2 linked regions of the Herpetosiphon gulosus genome follow. The protein of the gene in region 1 interacts with the protein of each later gene in a pairwise test. Links are inferred from orthologs where the notes say so. Each region holds a gene or a part of one and is shown on either strand. Other genes may lie near its edges.

What was found. Proteins that work in one complex are often made in the same cells at the same time.
Region 2: the proteins of ABEB26_RS13880 (region 1) and ABEB26_RS01565 interact in binary tests that used the Escherichia coli proteins (3 or more experiments, as listed by UniProt). The link is inferred for Herpetosiphon gulosus from one-to-one orthologs.

What each region holds. Positions count from the first base shown.
Region 1 is NZ_BAABRU010000009.1:155,988-164,265, forward strand. What follows is about bases 3,257-6,203. They hold ABEB26_RS13880 (FtsW/RodA/SpoVE family cell cycle protein), read left to right. Parts: upstream 3,257-4,007; coding sequence 4,008-5,399; downstream 5,400-6,203. Other genes in these bases: ABEB26_RS13875 (diguanylate cyclase), read left to right, coding at 3,257-3,959; ABEB26_RS13885 (hypothetical protein), read left to right, coding at 5,412-5,744; ABEB26_RS13890 (MFS transporter), read left to right, coding at 5,731-6,203. In the rest of the region: more of ABEB26_RS13875, read left to right, coding at 1-3,256; more of ABEB26_RS13890, read left to right, coding at 6,204-7,029; ABEB26_RS13895 (GNAT family N-acetyltransferase), read left to right, coding at 7,004-7,618; ABEB26_RS13900 (sensor histidine kinase), read left to right, coding at 7,725-8,278.
Region 2 is NZ_BAABRU010000001.1:352,938-356,526, forward strand. The notes cover bases 1-2,873. They hold ABEB26_RS01565 (peptidoglycan D,D-transpeptidase FtsI family protein), read left to right. Parts: upstream 1-460; coding sequence 461-2,287; downstream 2,288-2,873. Other genes in these bases: rsmH (16S rRNA (cytosine(1402)-N(4))-methyltransferase RsmH), read left to right, coding at 1-24; ABEB26_RS01560 (hypothetical protein), read left to right, coding at 53-424; ABEB26_RS01570 (UDP-N-acetylmuramoyl-tripeptide--D-alanyl-D-alanine ligase), read left to right, coding at 2,333-2,873. Outside these bases: more of ABEB26_RS01570, read left to right, coding at 2,874-3,589. UniProt on the Escherichia coli protein: Essential cell division protein that catalyzes cross-linking of the peptidoglycan cell wall at the division septum. Required for localization of FtsN.

The sequences.
Region 1 (8,278 bases):
TCTGGTTTATTGACGATCTGCAAGCGATTGATGATGCCAGTTTTAATGTTGTGCGCCGAATTATCGGACGGATTCAGCAAGTGCCCTTGTGTTTGATTATTTCTTTAAATGATAGTCTCGATAGCCAAATGGTCTATGAGCGACTCACGCTCAATCAGCCCATTCCCATCCAAGAGATTTTGCTGCAACCCCTAACCGATCAAGCTGCTACCCAATTTATTACCAGCTATTTAGGTGGCTATAACGTCGATCAGCAAATTATCAACGAGATCGTCGCTCGCAGTGTTGGCAGTCCGTTTGCCTTGCGCGAATATATCCAAACCCTGTTGGATACTGGGATGTTGCGCTTGGTTAACACTTGCTGGATGATCGACGATCAAAGTTTGACCAAATTGGCGTTGCCCTCGCATGTGGTGCGCTTGGTGCTGAGCCGAATCGATGAGCTAAGCCCCAAAGTGCGGGCAATTCTCGAATTAGCAGCAGTGCTGGGCTTTCAATTTCGCCGCAATAGCTTAATTGAGCTATGGCAAGGTGAGCCAAGCGAAGTCTACGAGGCCTTAACGATTGGCGGACGCAGCCATTTAATCGAGCGCAGCGCATCGGGCCATTATCATTTTGCTCACCAAAATATCTATCAAGTTTTTCTCGAAGGCATTACGCCTGAGCAACAGCAACAATTACATGCCCAAATTGCCAAAAATCTTGATCACGAGCAGCTTGAGCCAGAAGCAATGTATCAATTGGCCTATCACTATGCCCGAGCGAAAAGCAGCGACCCAACATTTTTGGCTCGTGGCTTTACGATTTTGAGCAATGCAGGGCAGGTGGCGCTAGAGAATTATGCCTACGATGAAGCTTATCATTTTTTCGAGCAGGCCTACCAGATTGCCCAAGGCCAATCATTAGCATTTCAGCCGCAACAACATGCCCAATTTGCCCAACTCTGCCTGCGTTTAGGCCAAAATCAAACTGCCTTGGTGCATTTGCAAGCAGCGCTCGAACAAACCAGCGAACCAGATCATCAGGCGCGGTTGCTCACGGCCATTGCCCATATTCACGCTTGGCAACAACAACCACGCGACATTTGGCGCTACTTTGATCAAGCATTTGAGGCATTAAACGAACCAGCCTTAGAACGTTCATTGCTTGGCTTGATCAGTGATATAGGGCGCTCACTTGGCCGCTTGCTCAAAAGTAGTGTGCCATGGTTACAACCAAGCTCGCCCCAACAGCAGCAACGCATCATCATTTTGCTGGAAATCTATGATACGGTGGGAATGTATGCCTACCTGAATAGCCAAATGTTGTTGTTGGTCAGCCTCTTTTTACGCTCGTTGGTTTGGGCACGCCGTGGGCGCACCCGTCCGGCTCGCGTGCGAGCGTTGAGCAACTATGCCAGTATGTGGGCAATGGTTGGTCAGCGCCATTTAGCCAAACGGGCCTTGAATAAAGCTAAAACCATCGCCACTACTCCGACCGCTGATCGTATGTTGCAGGCGCGGGTGGCCTTGTACGAAGGCTTTATTAGCCATATCATTGGCGATGAAGTGCAGGCTGAACGATTACTACGCACAACATTACGTCAACATACAACCACAATCGATTCGCTGGCTTATGGCCATGCCACAGCTGATAGTGTGCTCTTGCTCTTTTTACGCGGCCATGTACTGGAAGCATGGCAATTGGTGCAAGAAACCTTTGAGCGCTTCGAGCAACATAATCATCGCAATGAACAAACCTGGTTTTTAGAATTATGGGCTGCGCCGCTGCTGATTACGCTTGGTTCGACTGCTGAAGCCCAACGCTACCCTGTACCCGACATCAAAGAGCGCCAACAATGGCTCTTGGCTTGGAAAAATCTAGCCGATGCCTCGCAGATGATCGTTAACCTTGAGCAGGGAGATCCAGGCCAGCAAAACGATCAATTATTGCGCCATTTTAATCAGCAACATCGCAATAATCCGCGTTTTATGCCGTTTCATTCGCGCTATATGTACATTTTGCAGGGCTATATCCGCATCGCCCAATTTTTACAGCAGCGCAAACGGGTAACTGCTCGCCGCTTACGGATTGCCGCACGCCAAGCCTTGTTGGTTGCGACAACGCCGATTTTACGCGGCCATGCTTTAGTTATTTTTGCGGCGGCACACGGCTTTGATGGGCGTTTTGCGCAAGCCCTAGAGTTGTTGGGGCAGGCCGAACAGTTAGCTCACTTGCATGATGCTCCTTGGATTTTATATGAAGCCCATCGGATTCGGGCGCATCTGTTTGGCATGCAGCAGCAAATGGCCGCCGCCAAACGCGAAGCCAGTCGCGCCTACACGATCGCCTTTGATCATCAATGGGTTTTGCGTATGCGCAATATCGCCGTGGCCTTTCAGCTGGACGACCCAGAGCGGCTCAATTCGACTACCAGCATTATCAGCGATGATGCGCTACGCCCCGATGATAGCCGCATGCAACGCTTATTGGATGCCTTGCTTTCGGTCAGTTTGGCATGGGCCCAAAGCTACGATCTCGATGAGCAAGCTCAAACTGCGCTCGATTCAGTAATTCGGATTTTAGGAGCAGAACGGGCATTTCTATTCCTGCTCGAAAACGATGATTTACATCTTCGCGCGGCACGTGATGCCTCAAGCAATCCAGTTACCGAGACCTTGCAAGGCTATAGCCGCACAGTGCTAGAGCGAGTTCGCATCACCCAAAAACCTGTGATTGTAACTGGAGCCGATGATGCATTAATTACCAGTAGCGAAAGTGTCACTGCTCACAACCTGCGCAGCGTTCTGGCCGCGCCCTTGATGCTTGATGGGCGATTTTTAGGCGTGGTTTACCTTGATAATCGCTTGGCATGGGGCTTTTTCTCCAGGGAAGATGAAGTTATTCTGCGGGCGATCACCACCCATATTGCCCTTGGCTTAGAAAAATCACGCACTACTCAGCTCGAAATTCACATCAATGCTGAACGTGAACAACGCCGTTTGGCCGAACGGCTGCGCCTACTCTCAACCGTGTTGAATGCTACGCTCGATTTAGTCGATGTGCTCAAATATGTGCTAATTCAGCTTAACTCATTGTTACCCTACTATGGAGCGTGCATCGCCCTACGTGAGGAAAATGAGCTTAAATTTGAGCAAGTTGAAAGCCCCAGCCCAACCTTATGGGTGCGCGGCACCAAAATCTCAATCGACGATGATCCGCTATTCAAGCAACTAGCGACGCTGCGCCAACCATTAATTATCAACGATATCACCCAAGATCCACGCTTCAAAGGCTATGGTGAGCATCCAGCACGTTCATGGCTGGGGCTGCCCTTGTTGGTGCGCGGCGAAATTGTAGGCTTTTTGGCGATCGATCGCGATGAACCCCATGCAATCTCTGAGCATGAGGCCGAATTGGGCATGGTGTTTGCCTCACAGGCAGCGATTGCAATTGCCAATGCCCAATTATTTGGTCAAGTGCAACGCCTCGCGATCACCGATTCACTGACCCAAGTCAGCAATCGTCGCCATTTCTTCGAGTTGGCCGAACGCCAATGGATCTTGACCTGTAGTAGCGACCATCCACTTTCAGCGATGATGCTTGATGTTGATCATTTCAAGCGGGTCAACGATAGCTACGGCCATTCGGTTGGCGATTTGGTATTACGCACGGTTGCCGATATTTGTCGTGCCAATTTACGACCTTCAGATCTGCTTGGGCGCTATGGGGGTGAAGAATTTGCGATTTTGCTGCCCGATACTGATGTTTCGGCAGCCCTGATCATTGCTGAACGCTTACGGATCGCGATCGCCAACCACCCGATTCAGCATGAGCAAGCCAGTATCAACCTGACGGTCAGCATTGGAGTGACGGGTTTAAGCAAAGATGATAACTCGGTTGTCAGCCTGCTTGATCGAGCTGATCGCGGCTTGTACATTGCCAAAGAAACTGGACGTGATCGGGTTACGATGGCCTAGGGCAGTATGCTACAATAGCCCAAGTTTGGTGCATTTGGAGGGTCTGATATGGTGCGTGATATGCTGCACAACTTGCGGCGCGTGCGCTTAGTTGAAGTCCAGTTGCTAATAACCGTGTTGCTGCTGTTTGCCGCTGGCTACATGATGGTGTTTGCTACCGGCCAACGCCGTTTGGAAGCTGATGTTGGCTCGTTGCAATCGTTATTCAGCGTGCTCTGGCCATCGTCGCTGCCGCTTTTGCTCTATCTGGTGGTGAGCGCTGGGCTTTCGTATCGCAACCCCAATGCCGACCAAATTTTGCTGCCCCTGGTGGCGGTGCTTTCTGGTTTGGGCCTACTGTTTACGGCACGGGTTGCGCCAACCCTTGATAAAGACATTTACGGCGATGTTGCATCGAAACAATCGGCCTTCGTGACGGTTGGGGTCATTTTGCTGGTGCTAATGGTGTTTGTCGATTGGGATCGTTGGATCTTTATTCGGCTCTTTCGCACTGGTATGATGGAATGGCTCAAAAACCATCGCTGGACATGGATGTTGCTTGGGGTTGGCTTGATGATTTTAACCTTCATCATCGGGGTTGACCCTAATAATAGCGGAGTTAAAGTTTGGTTTCGCCTGCCTGGTGGCTTTCTATTCCAGCCCGCTGAATTGCTTAAAATTATCTTGGTAGTCTTTTTAGCCTCATATTTGATCGAGCATCGTGAAGTGGTTAATCATGGCTACCGCTTAGGTCGCATCACCCTACCACCCTTGCCCTATCTTGTGCCAATGGGTGGGATTTGGGCGTTGTGTATGGCCTTGATCGTCAAGCAAAGCGACTTGGGTGCAGCTTTGTTGCTATTTGGCATCTTCATTGCGATGTTATATGTTGCTACGGGCAATGGTTGGTATGTTGGAGCCAGTTTCGGGGCATTCGGCATTGGCTCGTATGTAATGTACCAATACATTGGCAAAGTTCAAGAGCGGGTGGCGATTTGGCTTGATCCTTGGTCAGATGCAGCAAACTTAGGCTATCAGATTGTGCAATCGCAATATGCGCTCTCTGCAGGCGGAGTGAGTGGCAGTGGGCTTGGTTTGGGCGCACCTCACTATGTTCCTGCGGTGCACACCGACTTTGCCTATACCGGAATCGCCGAAGAATTGGGCTTGATGGGCACAATTGGAATTTTGATTGTGTATGTGCTGATGATTTATCGTGGCTATCACATTGCGCTCTCAATCCCAGGACGCTTTCGCGGCTTTGAGCAATTGTTGGCAGTGGGCTTAACCACAATTTTGGCAGTCCAAGCCTTAATCATCATCGGTGGCAATTTACGGGTTATTCCATTAACTGGGATTACCTTGCCATTTATCTCATATGGTGGTTCATCGGTCGTTATGAACTTTGTGATTGTTGGCTTGCTGTTGCGCATTTCGACCACAACTCAGAAGCAAACCTAAGCGAGGCCAACCATGAATTGGTTTGTTATTGGCATCGGCGCAGCAATTGCGATCTGTCTGCTAACAATTATTGGCTTTTTTGGGGGCTATCGCTGGTGGCAACAGGTTCGTCCAGTTTGGCAATTGGGGTTAATGCTGTTGATTCCCAGTTTGCTGCTTGGCCTAACCCTGTTGTTGGTCTGGTTTCTGCCATGGCCAATCGAAGAACTTGGTAGTTTGGCGATTGGGGTAACCTTGGGCAGTGGAATCCTCTTAATGACAACCTCCTATTTGGCAATGCAGATCTGGTGGGCCTTCCAACCTGATGAGCCTGCTACTTCAACCGATTCTGATGAACAAACTTGATACAAACAATGACGCGCAGGCTTCAACCAAGTTTGCGCGTTCATTAGGTTGGACCTTGGTGATTAAACTGCTGATCTCATTGCATGTTGGGGTTGGCGATTTTTTGTTGCCGTTGTATGTACAAGCGCTGGGTGGCTCGCCCCAAGTGATTGGCAATTTGGTGGGTTTGGGAGCAGCTTTTGGCGTATTTGCGCGGCTCAGCCTGAGTTGGCTCGCTGATCGTGGGATCATCGGGATTTTGCTGCGTTTGAGTTTGGCGGCCTTAGCAAGTGGCTTTGCAATTTGGAGCTTTGCTGATAGTAGTGCCTGGTTAATGCCTGGTCAAGCATTACTCGCGATCGGGCGAGCAGGCTCAACTCTCTGTTTAAGCCTGCTGATTGCCCAATTAACCAGTCATGGTCAACGTGGCTCAGGCTATGGGCGGCTAACCATGGCCAGTTCGTTGGCAACAATTGTCGGGGCGATCATCGCGGGAATTGGTTTTATTGGCTGGGATGCAGAAACCCGCCAGCAACTACAACAACTCACATGGTTGCAAGCTAGCCTCGACTATTTACCCAATCCAATTCCCCGTGTCGAGCTATTTCATGGCATTTACATAGTGTTTAGCAGTAGCGTGGTTGTAGCAGGAATCTTCAGTCTCCGTTCATGGCCTCATGCAATTCCAGCAAAACGCGGTACAATACAAGCAATATGGCACAGTGTGTTACGTCAGCCAGCAATCCGCAGTCTGTTGCTTGTGCAAAGTTGCATCAGTGCGGGCTATAGTGCCTCGATTCCAATGACCGTGCCGTTATTGACTGATCGTTTTGGGGCAAGTGTGGCGGCGGTCGCTGTGGCCTATATTGTGCCAGGCATTATTTATGCGCTGTTTCCGGCACGCCTTGGGCGCGTTGCTGATCGCATTGGCTATCGACGGGCTGCCAAGCTTGGGCTTGGCGTAAGTATGTTAGTTTACCTAGCAATACCTATCAGCCCACAACTTGCAATCACCGCAATATTTTGGGCTTGTGAAGCGCTGGCATGGAGTTTTTATGTACCAGCTTTGGAAGCCTTACTTGCGGAAAGTGTGATACCACAACAACGCGGCACAGCCTTGGCGATCTATGGAGCGTCAGGCGCATTGACCGCAACTGTGGCAGCACCCTTGGGCGCACGCTTGTATAGCCATTGGATCGCCGCACCCTTTTTATTCTCGGCCCTTTGCCTAGGTATGGCAGCCATGTTTGCTGCCCGTACCCCACCAACTAATGCCGATTATGCTACCATTAAATCTCACAATTGAGGAACCCACCCTGCCCGACTTGACTCCGTTTCCGCAAACTGGCCTCGTTCATTGGACGAGCAAGTTAGGCGTTGAGCTAGCGATTCGCCATATTACGCCTGATGATGCTAAATTGTTGGTCGAATTGTATGGCCGTTTATCGCCGCGCACGCTTGAGCTGCGCTTCGCCACGATTATGATCAACATTCCAATCGAGCGGGTGATCGAAGAATCTGCTCGGTTAGCCACGCTCAATCACGACCACGCCGATGCCTTGATTGCCTTGCTCAACGAAGATGGCCAAGAGCACATTGTAGCGGTCGCACGCTTAGCAGGCGCTGATCATATTCAGGCTGAATTTGCGCTTTTAGTCCGCGACGATTTTCAAGGCCATGGCGTGGGCACGTATATGCTTGATTTGTTGTTTCAAGTGGCCTTAGTGCGCGGTCTACGCTACCTCAAAGCTTCGGTGCTCGCAGAAAATGCGGCCATGCTGCGCTTGATTCGGCGCTCAGGCTTCCCCTACCATATGCACACCTCACACGGCGAAAGCGATGTGACAATCTATCTCGACCCAACGATTAGCGAAGGCGAGATTAATCACCACTGAATCAAGTAGATTGTTAATTATTTTGTTGGGCGAAGCCCGTATAATCTGAATGTTTGACTGAAATCTGCTGTCCCCTGCCGCTGGCACGTGGGCTAGGAGTAGTGCGTTGAATGAGTTTGATTCAGTAGTTGAGGCAATTGAGGCCGGCTGGGAACTCGACGATATTTTGCAGTTGATCGTCACGAATGGTCAAGTATTGCTTGATCTACAGCACGGTTATATTGTGTTATACGAGGCTGAGCAGCTGTGGCTCAAGGCCAATACGAGCAATTTACCCACCCGCGTTTTAGCCCCCACCAGCGCCGAAGCACGAGTTGTAGCAATGGGTCGGGCAGTGGCTTTGGAGCCAATTCAAGCCCTGCCACTTTGGCGCACGCTTGAATTTGCGCTCAAACCTGATGCCCGAGGCTGGCTCAGTGCACCCATTCGCTTAAATGGCCATACAGTGGGCGCGTTAGCCGCATTTGCCGAACCCAGCGACAATGAGCCACTGCGCGAAGCTCTGCGCTTTATGACGGTTTTAGCCGATTTAGCGGCATTGGCATTAGAACGCGGGCAATTTTGGTTACGCCATCAACGCCGTTCACAGTTTATCGCCTTATTGCGCACCATTTCGGGCATCATTCAGCAACAATCATTGGGCGATTTGGCGCATACCAT
Region 2 (3,589 bases), on another replicon or contig:
TTAACCAAGGCGCTTGCGTCTTAACCATAGCTCAATTGTCGGAGGATGCTTGATGGCGGTTCAATCTCAATCAATTGGTGGCCTGAGTGCCATCCGAAATCGCAGCACCAGCCAATCAACCCGTCAACGCCGCGCTAGCGTACTGATCGCTTTGGCGGTGGTGGTGGCTTTAATGTGTATGCTCTATTTGGCCCAAACTGGGCGAATTGCCGCGCTGGGCTTTCGGCTCGAACAACTCGAAGTGCAGCAAATTAAATTGGAGCGCGAGAATAACCAATTGCTTTATGAGATTGAACAATCGCAATCGCTTGAGGTTGTGCGTCAGCGGGCAACCGCTTTGGGCTTCAAGCCAATTGAATCAAGCCAAGCCGAATATCTGATTATCGAACTACCACACCATCGTTGGACGGCTCAGGCTCGTTAGCGCCCGTTCCAGCCTTTGCTGCTTGGAGGAACTTGCATGGCCTCACGTACCGCTCCAACTCCTCAAAACCCACCATTGCTCTCACGCTGGCGGATCAACGCGATTCTGTTGATCTGTGTGGTATTTGCTTTAGCCAATGCCCATAAATTATTTGAAGTGCAAATTCAACGCCATGATCAGCTTTCGGGCTTGGCACAGAGCGAGTTTCGCCAAAATCGCACAATTCAGCCTGCTCGTGGCATCATTCGCGATAGCACTGGTAGTGTGTTGGCGATGAATGTGGATCGTGATACGCTCGGCGTTGCTCCACCCTATATCGATGATGATGCGACTGATCCAAATGAGTCTGATCGCTTGGCCTTGTTGCTTTCGCCACTGATTGGCAAAGCGCCTAGCGAGATTAAGCAACTGCTGCTAACCAAAAATCGCGAATATGTGGTCTTGGCGCGGCGCTTAACCCCTGAGGTCAGCGAGCAAATTCGAGCACTCAAAAATACCGCGCTAACGTTGACCCCTGAGCCAGTGCGGGTGTACCCCAAAGGCACGTTTGCGGCGAATGTGGTCGGGGTTGCTAATTACGAAAATGTTGGGATTAGCGGAGTTGAGGGTTATAATAATTCGTTGTTGGCTGGGGTAGCTGGCTCGTTAGAAGCCGAAATCGACTCGGCCTCGAACTCAATTTGGATCGAGCCGCCAACTGTGCAAGAGCCACGCGATGGCGCTGACATCACCTTGACGATTGATCCAACTGCCCAACATATTGCCGAAGAAGAATTACAAAATGCCTTAGTCAACCATGGTGCAAGTGGCGGCTCGATCACCGTGATGGATGCCAAAACTGGTGCGATTTTGGCCATGGCAACTTCCACCAAGTTTGATCCCAATCGTTATACCGAATATCAACCAGAAATTTACAACAAAAACTCGGTGATTACCGATCAATATGAGCCAGGCTCAACTTTCAAGCCAATTAATTTGGCGATTGGGCTACAAGCCAAGGCCTTTACGGTCAATAGTGTGGTTGATGATCCTGGGTTTATTGCCCGTGCGCCTGGCTGCTGCGCCAACTTCGATTCCAATGGCCATTCGCCGATGACTCCCGAAAATGTGATCTTGTATTCATCGAATGTGGGCGCTTTGCAATATGCCGAAATGGCGGGCGACGAAGCCTTCTACCAAGGTTTGCATGATTTTGGTTATGGCGAACCAACCGGAATTGAGCTAGGTGGCGAAGAGGCTGGGATTGTGCAATGGCCTGAATCAACCGCTGATTGGCGGCCAATTGTGCTTTCAACCAATGGCTACGGCCAGGGGATTGCCGTTACGCCGCTACAACATGTGCGAGCGATGTCGGCGATTGCCAATGGTGGCAACTTGATGCAGCCCTACATCATTCAAGAATGGTGTGAGCGCGGCGAATGTCACAAGGTTGAGCCAAAAGTGTTGCGTAAAGTGATCGACAGCGATGTTGCCATGGATGTGGCCAAAATGATGGTGCGAGCGGCCAACAATAACTATGCGTTTCAAGAAAAGATGTGGTGGACATCATGTAGCGGCTATTACGACCGCCAAGGCAATGGCGGCGTGCCCTTGGTGCCTGGCTATAATATTGCGGCCAAAACTGGTACCAGCTCAATTCCCGATGGTCGTGGTGGCTACGAAAATGCCACGATTGGCTCGGTGATGGGCTTTGGGCCAATTGAAGATGCGCGTTTTACCGTCTTGGTCAAGCTCGATCGAACTCAAGATATTTGGGGCACATCAGCGATTCCAGTCTATGCTGCCGTGTTCAAGCGCTTGCTGACCCATTATCAAATTCCGCCCAACCCAGAGTTGGTGCATGAATGCCAAATCGAACAATAACGAATCTACTAGCGCCATGGTGTTCATGGCTTTGAGATATTGCCTATGCTAAGCCTACAAACGGTGGTTGATGGAGTGCGAATTGCCAGCGAACCACGCCTGCAATTGCCCGCAGCGTTGGCCAATTTACCAATAACGGGTGCTTGCATCGATTCACGCGAAGCCAGCGCAGATGGTTTGTTTGTGGCCTTGCAAGGCGAACGCGTCGATGGTCACGATTTTATTGCGGCAGCGGCGGCACGCGGCGTGCGGGCGGCTTTGGTGCAACGCGGGCGTTTGGCCGATCCCAGCCAGCTTGGTTTGGATCGACCGTTTGTGCTGCTCGACCCTGATCAAGGCCAAATTGCTAATGACGCGCCAGCCAATGCCTTTTTTCTGATTAGCGTTGATCTGCCGTTAGCCGCCATGCATCGGTTGGCGACGCGCTATCGCCAACAGCAGGATTTGGTGGTGGTGGGGATTACGGGCAGCGTTGGCAAAACCTCGACTAAAGAGGTGCTGGCGGCGATGCTTGCGCCAACCATGCGTACCCACAAAAGCCCCCGCTCCTACAACAGCGAAAATACCTTGCCCTTGGTGGTGCTGGGGATTGAACCAGAACATCAGATAGCAGTGCTCGAAATGGGCATCTACAACAAAGGCGATCTGGCCTTGCTGACGACGATTGCCCAGCCCCAAATTGGCATCGTAACCAACGTTGGTGCGTCGCATTTGGAGCGCATGCATACGATTGAGAATGTGGCCGAAGCCAAAAGCGAATTGGTGCAAGCCTTGCCAGCCGATGGTTGGGCGATTCTAAATTATGATGATCAGCGGGTGCGGGCGATGCAGCAGGTGACCAAAGCCCAAGTTTTTACTTATGGGCTTGATCCTGAAGCCGATTTGTGGGCTGATAACATCGAAAGCCGTGGCCTCGATGGGATTGGCTTTGATGCCCATTATCGTGGAGAACAATGGCATATCAAATTACCCTTGATTGGCTTGCACAGCGTGCATACAGCTTTGGCGGCGGCAGCAGTCGGGATTGTATTAGGGCTTTCATGGGATTCGCTGATTCAAGGGTTGCGTAGCAGCGCTCAATTGCGTTTGCTCTCGTATCCAGCGGTTGGCGGGGCAACCTTGATTGACGATACCTACAATGCCTCACCAGTTTCCTGCATTGCGGCGTTGAATTTATTGGCTGAACTACAAGGCCGCCGGATTGCCGTATTTGGCGATATGGCCGAACTAGGCCCGCACGATGAATCGGGCCATCGTTTGGTTGGTGTGCGAGCCGCCGATGTGGTTGACCAATTATATGTA